Regions from separate parts of the Pelosinus sp. sgz500959 genome, predicted to be linked through region 2. Evidence: riboswitches for the same ligand, from Rfam matches in the RefSeq annotation. Region 2 holds a riboswitch; the other holds the start of a gene.

Region 1 (9,827 bases), on a different contig from region 2:
CACTTTGGATCAGTGCAGAAAATACATTTGGCGTCACCTCTCGCTGTATAAGACCAATGTTATCGATCGCAATCCCCAGTTTTTTATCTTTTCGTTTTAAATACTCAATTTCCACTTCTCCGTATTGTAAAAAGGTCATGAGTTTATTTCCTTTCAATCTCTAACAATATTTTTTTAACTCCAAGCCCTCCACGATAACCTGTTAAAGTACCATTTGATCCAATCACACGATGACATGGAATAAAAATTGGAATAGGATTACGATTATTAGCAAGTCCAACAGCCCTTGAAGCTTTTTCATTGCCGACTTTTACGGCAACGTCTTTATAGCTAGCTGTTTGTCCATATGGAATATCACAAAGTTGTGCCCAAACTTCTTTCATAAATAGTGTACCAACAGGTGCAAGAGGCAGTGTAAACTGCTTTAAGTTCCCCATCAAATACTCCGTAAGTTGCCTTGCGGCTTCTACCAGTAAAGGTGTTTCTTCTTCGATTACGTTATTAGGTAAAGTATCCTTTTCAAAATATACGTTTGTAATACTGCCCTCTGTTTCAGCAATACCGACTTTCCCTATCACCGTATGATAAAAATAAATATTCATGATTTTCCGCCTCCTGTTTTTCTATATCCCTTAGGAATTAAGCCTGTTTTCTCTTTAAATCTTTGATAAAAATTAGATATACTCAAAAATCTGTATAATGTACAATTTCAAGATTTTGAAAATAATCTTTCTTACACATGTTTTTCTTACTTGTATTATAAAACAAGGTTATAAATAAATCCTCTTATATTTCATCAATCAATTTTTCACAAAAATAATCTCTCACCGATACAAAATAAAAAAGCTACGCAATTCGCAGCTTCATACGATTTTTTAGTATTTAATAGATATGATATACATCACTCTTATATAGGGAGACAAAATCTCTCAGAGAGGATTTTTGTTGATGGCACTATTCATTCTACGTAATTCTTTTAGTAAGAATACGGCTGTAACTACGGCTGCTCCCAAGTCAGCAAGGGGCGTGGCTATCCATGCTCCCATAAGACCAAATAGATTGGGCATAATGAGTAAGAGCGGAATCAGTAATATCACTTGCCGAGACATACTCAAAAAAATTGCATGTTTCGCTTTGCCTACAGCCTGAAAATACTGTGCACTGATTAATTGAAAACCCAGTATAGGCAACATGGCAAGTACAATCTTGATTCCTTGTTTCCCCACAGCAATTAAGGCAGGATCTTGATTAAATACACTTATAATTTTAGTATCAAAAACTTGTATTACAATGAATCCCATGATTGATAAAACGGTTGCAGAAATAATACCGAGTTTTAAAACTTTAATTACACGATCATATTTCTTAGCTCCATAATTAAAACCAATGATCGGTTGCAGCCCTTGACTGATACCGAACATCGGCATGACTAGCAGCATGGCTACGCGTTGGATAATCCCCATAGAAGCAATTGCAACTTCACCGCCATATTTTAATAAACTAAAGTTAAAAAGTACTGCAACGATACTACTCGCAAATTGCATCAAAAATGGAGACAAACCATTTTTCATAATTTGCAAAATAATATACCGATCAGGATACAGATTAGCAATCCGCAATTTTAAAAAGCTTTTTTTCCCAATAAAATACAACGTCACCCATATGGCAGATACTGCCTGCGCCAATACTGTAGCCCATGCAGAGCCACTGATCCCCATTTTAAAAGCAAAAATAAATAAGGGATTCAGCACTATATTGATCCCTGCTGAAATAAACATCGTTAGCATTGCAGTTTTAGGATCACCTTGAGCACGAATGATTGTATTCATACCAAAACCGATATGCATAAACACACTGCCCAACAAAATAATACTCATAAAATCTCTCGCATAGGGTAACAAATCAATTCCAGCTCCTAAACTGATTAATAGGGGATCTAAAAATATCAACATCAACATACTAAGAGCTGTCATCACTATACTTGCTAACATATAAGCATTGCCTAATATTTTTTCAGCTTCATCAATCCGTTGCTGTCCTAAGCGAATTGAGATAAGAGAGCTAGCCCCTACACCAATCAGCACCCCAAAAGCCATTAGAATAACCATAATTGGAAAAGCAATTGCCACTGCTGCCAGCGCTATTTCTCCAACACCATTTCCAACAAAAATACTATCAACAACATTATATAACGCATTAACGAGCATCCCAACAATCGCTGGTACTGAAAATTTCCACAATAACTTACCAATCTTCTCTTCACCAAGTAATTTAGAATTATCCATAAACCCTCCAACCACTACATTTAAGCACAAACCATTCTACCTTATGATCTACAAAATTTCAATTTCACTCTACGTACCCAAAGAGAGCCTACTACAAGAAGTAAGCTCTCTTTGGACTGACTAATCCTTATTTTTTCTATCCCTAGGATAAAATAGGCACAACTTTTTTGTAAATCATCATTGCGAATATAGAAATAATAAAGCCTTTTATAAGATTAAAAGGTGCAATCGCTAAGGTAATAAAGGATGCTAAATCAATAATATGAGGATTGGCGACCGTCCCTAAGGCAATCATTTGATCTAAAGGAAAATGTAAGACTGTCTGGTAAAGGGGAATTAAAATAAAATAATTCAATACAGATGCAGAGATCATCATCGTAAAAGTAGCGATTGCCAATGATAAAATGGCCCCTTTTCGGCTACTCTTTTTCTGATAAAAATAACCTGCGGGAACAATAAAAGAGACTCCCACTAAAAAATTAGCTATTTCACCAATTCCCATTGTATGAGTGTTCCCCAAATGTAATACATTCTTAATCAGTTCAATCAATACACCAGCCATAGGTCCTAGCATAAAAGCACCAATCATCGCCGGTAATTCACTAACATCCAATTTCAAAAAGCTTGGCATCATCGGTACTGGTACCTCAAAAAACATGAGTATGACGGCAATCGCTGATAGTATGCCAATTTTAGTTAAATAAGACGTCCGTTTGTAAACCATGTGATCCTCTCCTTTTAAAATGCCAATAAAAAAATTCCGAAATATCTTCGGAATTTAGGTATGACATGTAAACACATAAAGTGCTGTTTTCTCTTCTGTCATCCAGACTCTACTGTCGGCTTTGGAATTACACCAAATCTGCCTTACGGCTCGTGGGCTTGCAAACATAATTTACTTACCACCGGTCGGGAATTTCACCCTGCCCTGAAGATATTCTACTATATTTAATTTTTTAGTTTAAAAGAAAATAATTATTTTTTAGTAGTTACTATAATGAATATCATAACAATTATTTTTTCATAGCGCAAGTAGTTATTTACTCATTTTATCTTATCAAATAAATTATAACCTTGATCCTTTTTTATCTTTAAAAATAATTTATTTAACATCTAATTTACTCTTATTGACTTTCATTATATTACATGTTATATTTTTTGTAATATATAACGCAGAAAAATAACTGTCATTAAAGATTTCTTTACTAGAATTTTTCATTGATAGTTAGTTTAAATTAAGAGATCTTAATTTTAGGAGGATGATGAAAATGACTCATATTCAAGAGAAAAAACTGACAGGAAAAGTGGCTTTAGTAACAGGTGCATCAAGAGGTATTGGGCAAAAAATTGCAGAGGAATTAGCATTAAATGGAGCAAAAGTCATCATCAATTATTCTACTAACTCGGAAAAAGCAGACCAAGTCGTTGCTCATATTAAAGCACTGGGAGGCGAAGCATTCCCTATTCAAGCAGATATCAGCCGTGTTGCTGAAGTAGAGCGACTCTTCAAAGAAACAATGGATCAATATGGACAAGTTGATATTCTTGTCAATAATGCTGGTATTATGACCACAAAAACAATTACAAAGGTAACAGAAGAAGATTTTGATAAAATTATGGCGATCAACGTAAAAGGTACCTACTTTGCTTGTCAAGAAGCAGCTAACTATATGCAGACAAACGGACGAATCATCAATTTTTCCACTTCCGTTGCCGGTATGATGTTTCCAGGCTATAGCATCTATGCTGGTACCAAGGGAGCTGTCGAACAGTTCACACGTCAATTGGCAAAGGAGTTTGGAATCAAAGGAATTACGATCAATGCGGTTGCACCAGGCCCAGTAAATACGGAACTTTTCACCGTGGGGAAAACCCCAGAACAAATTGAAATCCTCAGCAAAACCAATGCCTTCGGACGTTTGGGAGAACCTAATGACATTGCTAACGTTGTGCTCTTTTTAGCCAGTGAAGAATCACGCTGGATAACAGGACAAACAATTCGAATTAACGGAGGAATGATATAATTGTGGTATCATGGCTGACTATGATCTGCCAAAATTAATGAAATAGTGGTGAAAATAATATGGCTAAAACCGGATTAACCTCTGAGGAACTTAAAGAAAAAGTAATGCAAATCACAGAAGAAAAGATCCGCTATTATGGATTTGAAAAATTCCGTTTAACGGATATCGCTCGGGAACTTAAAATAAGTCACGCTGCGCTTTACAATCATTTTCCTGACAAAGCCGCCCTACTGGATGGGATTTCAGCACGCTGGCTGACTCAAATGGATAACACACTCGAACAGCTATCACAAAAAGAAGCACCGGCGCGCCAAGTCATTACGGAATGGTTCCTGAAATACCACGAACTAAAAAAAGAGAAAGTTCTAAAAGACCCTGAGCTTTTCAAATCTTTCAATATGGCGGCGGAAATACTAAAACCATTTATTGTAAATCATTTGCATCACTTAAATGAGCAGCTTTTAATCCTCGTTCAAAAAGCAATCGCTACTGGCGAAATCCGTGGGGAATCACCAGAAAAAGTAGTACAACTCTTATTAGAAGCTACTATTTCTTTTCACCATCCGCGCATGGTTCTAGATCATAAGGATGAACAACGAGAACCACTGTTGCAAAGAATAGTCGAAGTATTGCTTGATGGTCTTACGTAACATCACAGCCAAAAAAACACGAATTGCATCTCATGCAATTCGTGTTTTTTTAGTTATCTTCAGTTTGCAAGATAATGTAATATGCCACCCATTAAATTTGGAGCATTATTCATTTCCATGTTAGAAATAGCTTCAACAAATCTCTTATTATTAGATATCGCCTTTACGCTACCTTCATTATTTTCGATGGTTTCGACTAATTCATTCAGTTTGACCAAGAGCGTTTGCTTTAGTGTTAACATTGTCCCAAAGTCAAACAGTACTCGTGGCTTACCTGTTAAATATTCTTCTATTTCTAACGCTAAAGACTGACAACTCGTCAGCGTGATCGTAGGGTTAATAATCACATGTACCAAATTTCCGCTCTGAGCACTGATAAAATAAGGGGATAAATATTTGTTCCCACCACTCCCCACTGCGGTTGTAGGATCATCTGACCCTTTCATTCTCCGCACACGCTCAATATGTTTCTTCAAATCAAAATCTTGCTGTAAAACATTGTTCAATACCACCGAAACCTTTTCTTTGCTTATCGGTTTGATGATAAAATGTCTAGCTCCACGTTCCAAGGCATCAATAACGACTCCGCGTTCTTCCATGGCGCTGATCACTATGATCTTAGCCTCAGGGTAAGCAGCAATAATTTTAGACGTCGCCTCCGCCCCGCCCAATCCCTGCATCGTCAAATCCATCGTCACTACATCTGGTTTTCGTTTCGTATATTCCACAAAGGCCTGTGAGCCATTTGCTACTTCACCAATAACCTCATGACCTAATGACACTATAATTTTCCGTAAAATACTCCGGGCCACAGCGGAATCATCCGCAATAAGCACTCTTGCCATCTTAAAATTACCTCCAGATCATTCATAAACTCATTTTCGTAACACATCACGCAGACTATCCAGTAACCTTGTCCGATCTAGTTTATACTCATATATATCAAAACCGGCCCGCAGTCCTTTTTCTTTATTTGCATCCCCTGTTAAGGAAGTAAGAGCAATGACTGGTAGATTTTTTATTTTTTCGTTATCCCGAATGGCTCGAACCAATTCTATGCCAGTCATAATCGGCATTTCAATATCACTGACTACCACATCTACCCGAGTTTGGTTCAATCTTTCCAAAGCTTCATGCCCATTCTCAGCAGTAATGACCTCATAACCGTCACTTTCCAGATAGCTTTTAATCACCTTCAAAAAAAATGGTGTATCTTCCACAAGAAGAATCGTAGTCCTTTTATCGTCTCCGACTCCACTCTTATAATATTCCCTTTCACTTTTTGGAGAACTAAAATGATGAGCATAATACTCGGGCGCCGCTTTAGCAAAAAGTACATGTAGATTCAATAAAGTAACCACTGTATCGTTGATGAGTGTCGATCCTAAGATACCAACGCCACAAACTCCATCTTTGTCCATTGAAACCCTTGTCTGTATCGTATCATGTATTTCTTCAGCAATAATCCCAATAACATGGCTTACCAATTTAGGCAATATAATATAGACCTTTGAAGGCTTATTCTTTTTTTGTGAAATAGGTAAATAATGCTCAGGCCTAATCACTCTGATTGTCTGTCCCTGGAAGGAAAAATAATATTTTGAACCGATCTTTTGCAGGCGAGACACATCCACTTCTTCAACTCTCGACACCATCCCGAGATCTAGACCAAGCATTTCCCCACCAGAGCATTTGAACAATAATAAATACTGTTGTTCTTCATCAATTGTCTTTGTTGCTCGAACATCCCTTAATCCCATCTTATCTTCTGCAAGACAAATTCCACCATAAAACCGCAAACTACCAGTGTCAAGGATCATCGCAATACTTCCATCCCCTAAGACAGTCATACCCGAATAAAGACTGCAGCTACTGATAACAACTGAAAGTGGCTTCACCAAAATTTCTTCCATATCATAAACAGAATCTACAATTAACCCATATGAAGAACTGCCCGATTTTACAATTAAAATTCGGAGAACTTGATCGTCATCAACAAAATCGTCAAATTTTTCTTTTACTCCACAGCAGATTTTCTCATCCATTACCTCGCTCAATCGTATAATTGGTATTAATCCCTCACGAAGACGTAATACTGGGCGGTTATGGATAAATTCGATTCGATTTCCACTCGTTTCCTGAGACCAAATTAATACTAATTCTCTCAAATCATCTTGTGGTATGGCGAACAGTTGACCGTTCGCCTCCACGATTAATGCAGAAATAATGGCTAAAGTCAAAGGCAATATCAATCGAAACTTTGTCCCGACTCCTATGTCAGAAAGAATTTCGATCTTCCCGCCTAATTTCTCAATATTTGTCTTTACCACATCCATACCAACACCACGACCAGAAATATCCGTCACTCGTTCTGCTGTGGAAAAGCCTGGCGCCATAATAAAATTGAAAATATCGCCTTCGCACATGTTAGCAATTTCTTTTTTATTAATAAGCCCTTTTTCTACCGCTTTGTCTTTCACTTTTTCTAAATTAATACCGCCACCATCATCACAAATATCAACAACCATGCGCCCTCCTTCTGGATAAGCACTAAGAAGGAGGGAACCAACTAAAGGTTTATTTTTCATTTTCCGAACATCTGGCAGTTCAATGCCATGATCAAGGGCATTGCGCACTAAATGGGTAATGGGATCAACTAATGCTTCAATCAACGAACGATCTAGCTCAAAATTCATCCCTTGCATGACCAAATCAACTTCCTTGCCTGTTTTCCGAGACATATCCCGCACAATACGAGGAAACTTGTTAAAAACATTGGCAATCGGTTGCATCCTGCTTTTCATGACTTTTTTTTGTAATTTAGTAGTCAGTTCGTTAATGCCTTGAGCTACCATTTCCAACTGAGCTACTTCTTTACCAGAGTCTTTAGCAATTCGCAGCAATTGATTACGCCGTAGAACCATTTCACCGACCAGATTGAGTAAGTCGTTTAACAAACTGACATTAACCCGAACAGTATCTTCTGTCATGTTCCCGCTAAGTTTATCCCCCTTAGGAACACCCTCTTGCTGTTTTAAGATCGGCAGCGCTACAATGGCCTCTCTAGCAGCAGTCTGCTCTACTGGCTCATCAATTAATTCATCGGGAATTAAAGTCGGGGTTTCTTTAACCTGCTCATCAGATAGGCTAATCTGATCCCACAGTTCCCAGGCCGAAAGAGCTCCTGAGCGCTCCGTTAACGGACTTATCTGATTCTGGGATGAATCTAAAAAATATTTGATGGCGCTCATATGGTCGCTAATATCATAGCCTCGACTATCAGTTGGATGATTGATCAGTTCTTTCAAGACATCAGTGGCTGATAATAAGGCATCGATCATTTCTGAGCTTACTTCTAATCGATGCTCACGAAACTCACCAAATAAATTTTCAATGATATGAGATAATTCGACGATACGATCGAGTTCAAAAAAACTGGCAGTACCTTTTATACTGTGAGCGGCACGAAAAATTTCATTGACAATCTCATCATTTTCTTCGCCGCCTTCCATATATAAGAGACCAGCTTCTATTTCTGCAATATGTGCCTTTGCTTCAATGACAAATTCATTAAGGAGTTCTCTATCCTGCTCCAAACCGATCACCTACCGCCACTCAAATTTGTCTTTCTATACTTTAAATTTCTTCACCAGAATTTCCAAGCGATCAGTTATTTCCCCTACATCGCAAGCACACTCACTGGTTTTTGAAGCTTTTATTGCTGTATCCGTAATTGCTTTTTCAACCTCTTGCATACTTTGGGAAATATCAAGACTTCCCTTTGCAATCTCCTGGGTAGCTTGAGAAATATTCCCCATGGATGAAGTCATTTCATCTGTACTGTGTGCAACATCTACAGCCTTGCAGGAAATATCGGCAGTCGTATGAAACATGGCTTCAACTCCATTTGCCGCTTCTGTCGCACTCTTTGAAACGAGTTCAGCCTTACCAGCAACATCACTGATTGCCTTGCTGATCGAAGTTACTTGATTAGCTCCTACCGCAATAGCACTAGAAATATCACCTACCTGTTTTGACTGTTCACTAACAGCTGAAGCAATGGTCCGAGTGATATCCATTGTCTCGGCGATTACATCCGTAATCTTTTTCACAACGTCTACGGCCGCTATCATATCGTCTTGCATTTCTTCAATTTGATTAGCAATCAAACTGGCTTCTTCCGCCGTTCTTTTCGATAATTCCTTTACCTCCGCCGCAACGACGGCAAATCCTTTGCCAGCTTCACCAGCACCAGCCGCTTCGATGGTTGCGTTTAATGCCAACATATTGGTCTGTTCAGCGATACGACCAATGATTGCTACAATTTTATTGATTTGTTTCGATGAAACACTTAACTTTTGGATAATGTCAGTTGTTTCAAGAGACCGACTTTTTGCTTCCATCGTAATGTCGATAGAGCGATTACAAGAAGCTGCCACTTCATTAGCAACCATTGCTACACTATTGACGCTACGATAAACCTCTTCAATCACAACACTAACTTGCTTCACTTCTTTTGCTACACCTTCTGATGCTCGGACTGACTCCTTTGAAGTTAAGGACATTTCGTTAGCCAATTCGCTAACAGCTTTAACATTATAACTAACATGTTCCGTAGAACTAGCGGTTTCTTCAATATTGGCGGATATTTGTTCTAAATTACTACTGACCATACTAACAGTGGCACTCATCTCTTGACTATTTGCCGCTACATTGGATGCAATATCGACCAAATTTCCTGCACTACCTTGTAATTCCACCGTTAAATTAACAATGTCCTTGATCATATCTTGAAGATCGTCTACCATCTTATTGAAATTTTGAGCCAAAATGCCAATTTCATTATTCGAGCTAACATCAACCCGTAC
Region 2 (9,827 bases):
CTGATTTTAGAGGTACACCATTAAGTACAGTGGGTACACAACTTGAAAGTTTAAAATTAAAACAAGGCAAAGTAACTGAGGAAGCCAATAGTAAATATTCACCAGGGACGATTATCGGACAAAATCCAGTAGCTGCTACAGAGGCATCAGAAGGTTTAGCTATAGATTTTACTGTCGCAAAAGCCGAAGTGAATACTGCAAAACGAGTCGCACTCGCTATCACCGTGCCTGAAGGAGCTGCTCGCCAAGCTGTGCAGATTATCGTGACAGACACGAATGGACGACGTGTTGTTTATGAGAATGTGCATAAACCTGGAGAAAAGATTGAAAAGGTGGTTGAAGGTAACGGGCAAGTTAGAGTACAAGTCTATAGTAATGGAATCTTATTACAAGAACAAACAATATAGCAGGAGGTACAAATGCTAAATGGAGTAATCATAAGAGCATATAATAGTTTTTATTATGTACAAACTGCTGACAATGTGGTTTCATGTAAATTGCGTGGACGTTTCAAAAAGGAACGATTTTCACTATTAGTGGGAGATCAAGTAGAGTATGAGATGGCAGGTGCTGGTAAAGGCATCATTGAAAATATTTTGCCGCGGCGTAGTATGCTCAGAAGGCCCATGATTGCCAATATTGATCAAGTGATTCTTACCTTTGCCGCGGTGAATCCTAATATCAATCGAATTTTGGTAGATCGTTTTCTCGTTTTGGCGGAAATGTCAGAATTAGAAATCATTCTTTGCATTAATAAAATTGATCTTGCAGATAGTCAAGAGTTAGAAGAGATTGTTACTCACTATCGTGGAATTGGTTATCAAGTTCTTACCGTATCAGCAAAAGCCGATTTAGGCATCAATGAATTACGTAGTAAGTTGTATGGTAAAATTAGTGTGTTTGCTGGTCCATCTGGAGCCGGCAAATCTACGCTACTAAACAATATTGAACGAGGCCTAACCTTAGTAACGGGTGAATTGAGTGAAAAAATTGGTCGAGGTAAGCATACGACCCGTTTTGCAGAGTTATTACCCTTGTCTGGAGGCGGTTTTGTTGTTGACACACCTGGTTTTAGTTTTACTGAGTTCAATGACATGAAACCAACGGAATTAATGCATTGTTTTCCTGAGATATCAGACCGCGTGTCTGAATGTAAATTTAGCACTTGCATTCATTCGAGAGAGCCTCGATGTGCGGTCAAACAAGCCGTAGCAGATGGAAAGATTGATGAACAACGATATCAATCCTACCTTGAGATCTTAGGAGAAATTACTGAAAATAAAAAGGGGTTTTAACTATCATGATAAAAATTGCACCATCAATTCTTTCTGCTGATTTTTCTAAATTAGCAGATGAAATCAAGCGAGTAGAAATTGCCGGAGCTGATATATTACATATTGACGTAATGGATGGTCATTTTGTACCTAATCTAACCTTTGGCCCGCCTGTTGTCGCATCAATTCGCAAAGTAACAACGATGATGTTTGATGTACATCTTATGGTAAATAATCCTCAAGATTTTATTGATTCCTTTGCTAAGGCAGGGGCAGATCTTATTACAATTCATGTTGAGACGGCACCACATTTACATCGTCTCATACAAAATATTAAAGAACATGGATTAAAAGCCGCCGTATCTCTTAATCCTTCCACGTCCCTATCTACGATTGAAGAAGTGCTCGGTGAAGTTGATATGGTGTTATTAATGACTGTCAATCCAGGTTTTGGTGGTCAGAAATTTATTCCAGAGATGCTTGATAAAATTGCTCGATTACGAAAGATGATTACTGAACGTAATTTGTCAGTTGATATTCAAGTCGATGGTGGGATAAATGCAGCAACTGCACGACAAGTGATTGCTGCTGGTGCCAATATTTTGGTTGCAGGATCAGCCGTTTATCAAGCCCCAGATATTGAACAAGCCATTCGGGATATTCGAGGGACTTGATTATTTTAAAAAATACTGGTAATATATATACATAACTAAATAAGTGAGCCTTTGGGGCAAGGTGAAAAAGAGTAATCTTTTAATTCCTTACCGGCGGTGACTAGCCCGCGAGCCGTATGGCTGATCCGGTGAAATTCCGGAGCCGACAGTATAGTCTGGATGGAAAAAGGTTTATATTAAAGTGTGTTTGTGAAAACGCAACCTTAATATAAAGAGTTTGTTGTTGAAACAAGTTCTTTCATAAGGTTTAATATTGATAACTATTTTCCTATATTCTACAAGGCTGTTAAAAAAGTGTAAAAACTTTTTCAACAGCTTATTTTTTTGGAGGATTCAGTTATGGATGAGCAGTATATGAGGCAAGCGCTGGTCATAGCCCAGTATGCCATTGGCCGTACGAGTCCGAATCCCATGGTTGGTGCTGTGATCGTTCGTAATGGACGAGTTGTTGGTCAAGGTTGGCATAAGAAGGCAGGTACGCCACATGCTGAAATTAATGCACTGCAGCAAGCTGGAGAATTAGCTCGAGATGCTACTATGTATGTGACCTTAGAACCTTGTTCCCATCATGGAAGAACAGGGCCATGTGCCGATGCCGTAATTGCCGCAGGCATCAAAAAAGTCATTGTTGCTATGAATGACCCCAATCCTCTTGTTGCAGGGCAAGGTATCAACAAGTTACGTGAAGCAGGTATTGAGGTCATAGAAGGAGTACTCGCAGCTGAAGCTGCTAAGCTTAATGAAATTTTTATTAAGTGGATTTCAACAAAGTTACCTTTTATCGCTTTAAAAAGTGGGATGTCACTTGATGGTAAAATCGCTGCTCATACTGGACATTCCCAGTGGATTACAGGGCCTAAGTCTCGCGAACGTGTGCAGCAACTAAGAGATTGTTATGATGCCATTTTAGTTGGAATTGGTACAGTACTTGCGGATAACCCGCGTTTAACAACTCGCCTTTCATATGAGGGGAAAAATCCAATTCGAATTATTATTGATAGTATGGCACGGACTCCTCTTGATGCACATGTGGTGATTGATGGATTGGCTCCAACAATTATTGTAGTGACTCCCAAGGCCCCAATTGATAGAGTAAATGCTTTGCGTGAATGCGGTGTTGAAGTACTATCTATTGAATCTAAGGAAGCTGGTGTCAACTTACGTCAAACTTTCAAAACCTTAGCTGCGCGTGAGATTACAAGTATTCTCGTTGAAGGTGGCGCAAGAATTAATGGATCAGTCATGGAAGAGCATCTTGTGGATAAAATCTATTGGTTTATTGCCCCTAAAATTATAGGCGGTCATGGTGCCTTAGGTCCTGTCGGGGGACAAGGTGTAACTGACGTAAATCATGCTCATTTGTTTGAAGATATGACGATTGAGCCTATCGGGCAAGATATATTAATTAGCGCTTATATGTGCAACCGGGAGGGACGAGATGTTTACCGGACTTGTGGAAGAATTAGGTAAAATAAAAGCCATTACCCATGGAGCCAAATCTGTACGCATAACGGTATTAGCAAGCACGGTACTAAGTGATGTGCAGCTTGGTGATAGTATCGCTGTTAATGGAACATGTTTGACTGTTGTAGAATTTTCTACAACATGGTTCACAGCAGATGTTATGCCAGAGACGGTAAAGAGCACTGTACTTGCAACTTTAAAAATTGGTGATACAGTCAATCTTGAACGAACACTGCGTGTAGGAGACCGCTTTGGTGGGCATATTGTTAGTGGACATATTGATGGCGTTGGTACGATTAGTGCCAAAGAATTAAATGATATCGCAATGATTGTTACAATCAAAGCAGGTTCTGAAGTAATGAAATACATAGTAAAAAAGGGATCAATTGCCATTGATGGAATTAGCTTGACTGTTGTTGAATATGATCAAGATTGGTTTACTGTATCTTTGATCCCTCATAGTGCTGGTCGCACGACACTTGGATTTAAAAAAATTGGCGACAGTGTAAATCTAGAGGGCGATGTGATTGGAAAATATGTAGAAAAATTACTAGGTTTACAATCCAATCAGCCACATAACGCAAAGAGTAAAATTGAGATGAGTTTCTTACAACAGCATGGTTTTACGCTATAACATGATCTTAAAAAATTTGTGGAGGTATTATAATGAAATTTAATACAATTGATGAAGCGATTGAAGATATAAAAAATGGTAAAATGATTGTTGTTGTTGATGATGAAGATCGTGAAAATGAAGGCGATTTACTAATGGCTGCTGACAAAGTAACTCCTGAAGCCATTAATTTTATGGCTACTCATGGACGTGGATTGATTTGTATGCCGATTATTGGATCAAGACTTGATGAACTTGGAATTGGTGCCATGGTGTGTGATAATACAGATAATCATTGTACAGCTTTTACAGTGTCCGTTGATGCTCATACGACCACAACAGGGATTTCTGCCCCGGAACGGGCCGAAACAGTTCTTGCCATGCTTGATCCCAATTCTCGACCTGAACATTTTAGACGACCAGGCCATGTATTTCCACTCCGCTATGTGGAAGGCGGAGTTTTACGCCGGGCTGGACATACAGAAGCAGCAGTTGATTTACCTAAAATGGCTGGCTTATATCCTGCTGGTGTGATTTGTGAAATTATGAATGATGATGGTACTATGGCGCGGGTACCTGATCTGCAAGAATTTGTGAAAAAACATGATTTAAAATTGATTACCATTGCAGATTTAATCAGATACCGCAAAGCAACTGAACTTTTCATAAAACGTGGAGCTGAAACCACGATGCCAACTCAATATGGAAATTTTAAACTTGTTGCCTATGAAAGTAAACTTGATAATCAGTGTCATATCGCTTTGGTAAAGGGTGATATAGAGGGCAAAAAAAATGTTTTAGTGCGTATACATTCTGAATGTTTAACAGGAGATGCATTTGGTTCACTTCGTTGTGATTGTGGGGAACAATTAGCTACTTCTTTAAAACGTATTGATCAAGAAGGTGAAGGCGTTCTGGTGTATATGCGACAGGAAGGAAGAGGCATTGGTCTTGCCAATAAAATGCTTGCTTATGCATTACAGGATCAAGGCAAAGATACTGTTGAAGCCAATGAACTGTTAGGATTTGCTCCTGATTTAAGAGATTATGGTATCGGAGCTCAAATATTAGTTGATTTAGGTTTGACTAGCATTCGCCTATTGACCAATAATCCTAAGAAGAGAGCTGGGCTTGAGGGTTATGGATTGACGATTTCTGAACGAGTCCCAGTAGAGGTTAAAGCCAATCGATTTAATCAACGCTACTTATCTGTAAAAAAAGCTAAAATGGGGCATTTGCTCAAACAAAATGGGGAGGAATAGATCATGGTAAAAGTTTTTGAAGGACAATTAGTTGCTGAGGGATTAAAAGTTGGTATTGTTGTAGCAAGGTTTAATGAATTTATTAATAGTAAATTGCTCGGTGGTGCATTAGATGGCTTAAAACGTCATGGTGTTAAAGAAGAAGATACTTCAATTGTTTGGGTACCTGGTGCTTTTGAAATTCCTCTCGTTGCCCAAAAAATGGCTGAGAGTAAAAAATATGATGCTGTAATTTGCTTAGGAACTGTCATTCGCGGCAGTACATCACATTATGATTATGTGTGTTCGGAAGTTTCTAAAGGGGTCGCTCAAGTTGGTATGCATACTGGTATTCCTACGATTTTTGGTGTACTGACTACGGAAAATATTGAACAAGCCATTGAACGTGCTGGTACTAAAGCTGGTAATAAAGGTTTTGAGTCTGCAGTGACTGCAATTGAAATGGCTAATTTATTAAAAAATATCTAAAAAAAATTTATTCTGTATTGTTAGTTTGCCAGTCATGAGATATAAAGTTATATCTCATGACTGGCGATTGACATTTGTTATATCTGTTTTAAAAGTAAAATATTTCCAGGAAATAATGGGGTGATGATATGAACATAGGTATTATCAGTGATACCCATGGCTGTGCAGAGACATGGGAAAAGGTTTATACAAGATATTTTATGGAGTGTGAATTAATCATTCATGCTGGTGATATACTATATCATGGTCCGCGCAATGATATTCCCTTAGAATATAATCCAAAAAAATTAGCTGAGTCCTTGAATTCTTGTAGTGTTCCGATCATCGTGGCTTCTGGTAATTGTGATGCTGATGTAGATGGTATGGTTCTTACGATGCCTATCCAATCACCCTATGCTTACATTATGATTGAGGGTATACCTATTGTTGTTAACCATGGACACACTCTTACTGAGCAGACTCAGCAGGAAATGGCAGCTAAGTTTAAAGCCGCTTTATTTATTACTGGGCATACTCATATCCCATCATTGGAAAAACGCAATGGTATTATTTATCTTAATCCAGGTTCGCCTGCTATGTCCAAGCGCCCAGATAAGCGCGGTACTATTGCTAGATTGATTGATCGTACTATTGAAGTATTAGATGTTGCCACAGGGCAATTACTCATGTCAGAGAGGTTATAGGAGGCTATATGCAAGATCATATTATAAAAGCGACAACAGCAGGTGGTGTAAGGGCTTTCGCTGTCGTTACTACAAATTTAGTCGAAGAAGCAAGACAACGTCATGATTGTTATCCAGTGGCAGCAGCTGGACTAGGACGCACGATGACGGCAGCATTACTGTTGGCTGCCAATCTTAAAACAGATGAGAGTATCACCGTTCGCATTGCTGGTGATGGTCCTCTTGGTGAAATTGTTGCAGATGCCCATGCCAGTGGAATTGTGCGAGGTTATGTGAGAAATCCACATATTGATTTACCATTGCGCAATGGTAAGCTTGATGTGGGGGCAGGAGTTGGTAATGGGCAGATTTTCGTAACTCGCTTTACTGGAATGAAGCAGCCTTTCACAGGAAGTTCAGAACTTGTCAGTGGAGAAATTGCTGAAGATGTGACTCAGTATTTATTTGTATCTGAGCAAACGCCCTCAAGTGTCGCACTTGGTGTGTTAGTTCAGCCAGATTTAACTGTTGGTGCAGCTGGCGGCTTTATGATACAAGCTTTGCCAGATGCTGATGATGAAGTATTAAGCCAGATTGAAAAGAATATAGCAATCCTGCCACCTGTATCTCAATTAATTCGTGAAGGTAAAGATGCGGCTGCTATTATCAATATGATTTTTGCAGGACTACCTGTCACTTTATATGAAGAATTTCCTGTCAGTTTTAAGTGTCCTTGTTCTCACGAACGGATTGAAAATGTGCTAGTGAGTCTTGGTGCTGAAGAAATTCATGATATCATTACTAGTGATGGACAAGCTGAGATTTGTTGTCATTTTTGTGGAGAAAAATATCAATTTGATCAAAGTGACCTTGAACATGTTCTTGCGATCATAACAGAAAAAAATAGTACAATGTAAAAAAGACTTGGCTTGTACCAAGTCTTCAGACACAGGCAGAAGCCTAAGTCATTAAAAAAAGACTGGGAAATTCCCCAGTCTTTTTGTTGTGCTGTAATTATAAATTATATTAACTTTTAATTAGATAGCACGTTGAATTTTGCCAGAGCGTAGGCAACGAGTACAAGTATTAACTCTTTTTACTTCACCGTTAACGATCGCTTTAACTCTTTGGATGTTTGGTTTCCAAGTACGTCTAGTTTTTAAATGAGAATGGCTGACATTATTGCCGCTACTTGGGGATTTACTGCAGATTTCACAAAGATTTGCCATGTATTCCACCTCCTTTGATGAAGGACGAGACATCCTTATTACAATAACAGTAGTATTTTAGCATAATTTCCTTAGTTAATGCAAGATCTATTTTTGAGATGCCTTGTATTTATGCGTTTTTCAACAAAAATAAGGAAAGCTAATGACTATGGCAGGAGTTTTAAATCTATATATTGAAATAAAATCATATAGATAGAGATGGGAGGCGTGAAGAGTGATTACAAAAAAAACGGCAATCATTGAGGTACTCCGGTCGCATCCATTAGCCCGAGATATTTTTGCAAAACATGGTATGGGATGTATAGGGTGCATGGGAGCAACGACTGAAACAATAGAAAACGGTGCTAAAATGCACGATATTGACTTAGAAGCATTATTAAAAGAATTAAATGAATCAGATTTAGGGAAATAGGCAAAATAAAATTGCCTATTTCCCTAAATCTATATCATTCAGTAATTTTTATTACTGAAAAATGTGAAGGTGATGGTTTGATCAATTTTTGGACAAGAAGTATTCAATATATTAAAGGCGTGGGGCCACACAAAGCAACTTTATTGAATAAGTTAGGCATATTTACAATTGGAGATTTACTCGAACACTATCCTCGCCGTTATGAGGATCGTAGTCAACTTAAGATGATAAATTCTCTCATTGATGGACAACTAGAAACTTTTAAGGCCAAAGTAGTTAACTTTGTGGAGACTAAGCCACGACGTGGTTTAAGCATTCTCAAAATGAGCGTTAGTGATGGCTCTGGGGTTGCTCAAGTCGTTTGGTTTAATCAGCCTCATATGAAAAAAAAGTATCAGACTGGCATGGAAGTGATTGTATCAGGTAAGATTAAGATTTTTTATCAAGTAGAAGTTCAAAATCCAGAAATTGAAGTCATAGATAGTTCAGAACCGATCGATACTGGACGAATTATCCCTGTTTATGCTGCAAGCGAAAATATTAATCAGCGTTTTTTACGGACAATGATTAATCAAGTATTGAATGACTATCAAGAGATTATAGAAATTTTACCTACGAACATTATTGATAAATTTTCCTTATTTAATCGTAGATTGGCTTTTGAAGCCATTCATTTTCCTCAAAGTATGGAGATTTTAGAACGAGCGAGACAAAGATTGGTATTTGAGGAATTATATTTATTGCAGTGTAGCCTATTGTTACTAAAAAAACAACATAGAAATCATCATATGGGAATAAAACATGGGCTCGATGCTTTGCTTTCAAGTCAAGCATATAAAAACTTACCTTTTAGATTGACTGATGATCAAGAAAAAGTATTATCTGAAGTAAAGTCAGATATGGAAGATATCACAACCATGCAGCGTTTGTTGCAAGGTGATGTTGGTTCTGGTAAAACGATTATAGCAGCCCTAGCGTTGATTAAGACTGTAGAAAATGGTTATCAGGGGGCTATGATGGTTCCAACTGAAATATTAGCTGAGCAGCATTATAAGACGCTATCAGAGCTATTTGCGCCCCTTGGCATTACAGTATGTATGCTTACAGGCAAATTGTCACGACGGCTTCGTGAAGATGTCTTATGTAAATTACGAGAGGGTTTGGTGGATGTCATCATAGGGACTCATGCTCTCATTCAAGAGGTTGTTGAATTTAAATATTTAGGATTGGTAGTGACTGATGAGCAACATCGGTTTGGTGTTCGCCAGCGAAGCATATTACAGGAAAAAGGCAATATGCCTGACGTATTGGTGATGACAGCAACGCCGATCCCTCGAACAATGGCACTTACTGTTTATGGAGATCTTGATGTATCTTCTATCCGACAATTGCCTCCTGGTCGTAAAGCCATCAGAACTTTTGTGCGTGGTAGTGATCGACGACATTTAGTGTACAAGTTTATTGTGGACGAAGTCAAAAATGGACGCCAAGCTTATGTGGTTTGTCCCTTGGTAGAAGAATCGGAAAAAATTGATGCTCAGTCAGCAGTCGAACTTTACGAGCAACTAATACAAACAGATTTAAAAGATATTCCCTGCGGCTTAGTCCACGGCAAAATGAAGGCAGTTGATAAAGAAACTGTAATGAATGGATTTTATAGTGGAGAAATAAAAGTATTGATCGCAACAACGGTGATTGAAGTCGGTGTAAATGTACCAAATGCCACTGTTATGGTGATTGAAGGGGCAGAACGATTTGGTTTAGCTCAA

What was found. A riboswitch is a leader RNA that binds a small molecule or an ion and turns the genes downstream of it on or off. The one in region 2 is predicted to bind FMN.
Region 1: linked by a shared signal. The riboswitch ahead of ACAN52_RS09355 (ECF transporter S component) and the one ahead of ribD (bifunctional diaminohydroxyphosphoribosylaminopyrimidine deaminase/5-amino-6-(5-phosphoribosylamino)uracil reductase RibD) in region 2 are both predicted to bind FMN.

Annotation. Positions count from the first base shown of each region.
Region 1 covers NZ_JBGJZL010000005.1:66,660-76,486, reverse strand. Annotated here, with positions in the region: gene ACAN52_RS09370 (DNA-3-methyladenine glycosylase family protein) at 1-139, opposite strand, end outside; gene ACAN52_RS09365 (methylated-DNA--[protein]-cysteine S-methyltransferase) at 144-602, opposite strand; gene ACAN52_RS09360 (MATE family efflux transporter) at 930-2,285, opposite strand; gene ACAN52_RS09355 (ECF transporter S component) at 2,428-3,009, opposite strand; FMN riboswitch at 3,096-3,225, opposite strand; gene ACAN52_RS09350 (SDR family oxidoreductase) at 3,554-4,309, shown strand; gene ACAN52_RS09345 (TetR/AcrR family transcriptional regulator) at 4,369-4,959, shown strand; gene ACAN52_RS09340 (response regulator) at 5,019-5,804, opposite strand; gene ACAN52_RS09335 (chemotaxis protein CheW) at 5,835-8,555, opposite strand; gene ACAN52_RS09330 (methyl-accepting chemotaxis protein) at 8,589-9,827, opposite strand, start outside.
Region 2 covers NZ_JBGJZL010000002.1:115,674-125,500, forward strand. Annotated here, with positions in the region: gene pknB (Stk1 family PASTA domain-containing Ser/Thr kinase) at 1-407, shown strand, start outside; gene rsgA (ribosome small subunit-dependent GTPase A) at 420-1,295, shown strand; gene rpe (ribulose-phosphate 3-epimerase) at 1,301-1,948, shown strand; FMN riboswitch at 1,992-2,123, shown strand; gene ribD (bifunctional diaminohydroxyphosphoribosylaminopyrimidine deaminase/5-amino-6-(5-phosphoribosylamino)uracil reductase RibD) at 2,288-3,418, shown strand; gene ribE (riboflavin synthase) at 3,387-4,046, shown strand; gene ACAN52_RS03275 (bifunctional 3,4-dihydroxy-2-butanone-4-phosphate synthase/GTP cyclohydrolase II) at 4,079-5,287, shown strand; gene ribE (6,7-dimethyl-8-ribityllumazine synthase) at 5,291-5,755, shown strand; gene yfcE (phosphodiesterase) at 5,884-6,438, shown strand; gene hslO (Hsp33 family molecular chaperone HslO) at 6,447-7,334, shown strand; gene rpmB (50S ribosomal protein L28) at 7,455-7,646, opposite strand; gene ACAN52_RS03300 (DUF1858 domain-containing protein) at 7,861-8,058, shown strand; gene recG (ATP-dependent DNA helicase RecG) at 8,136-9,827, shown strand, end outside.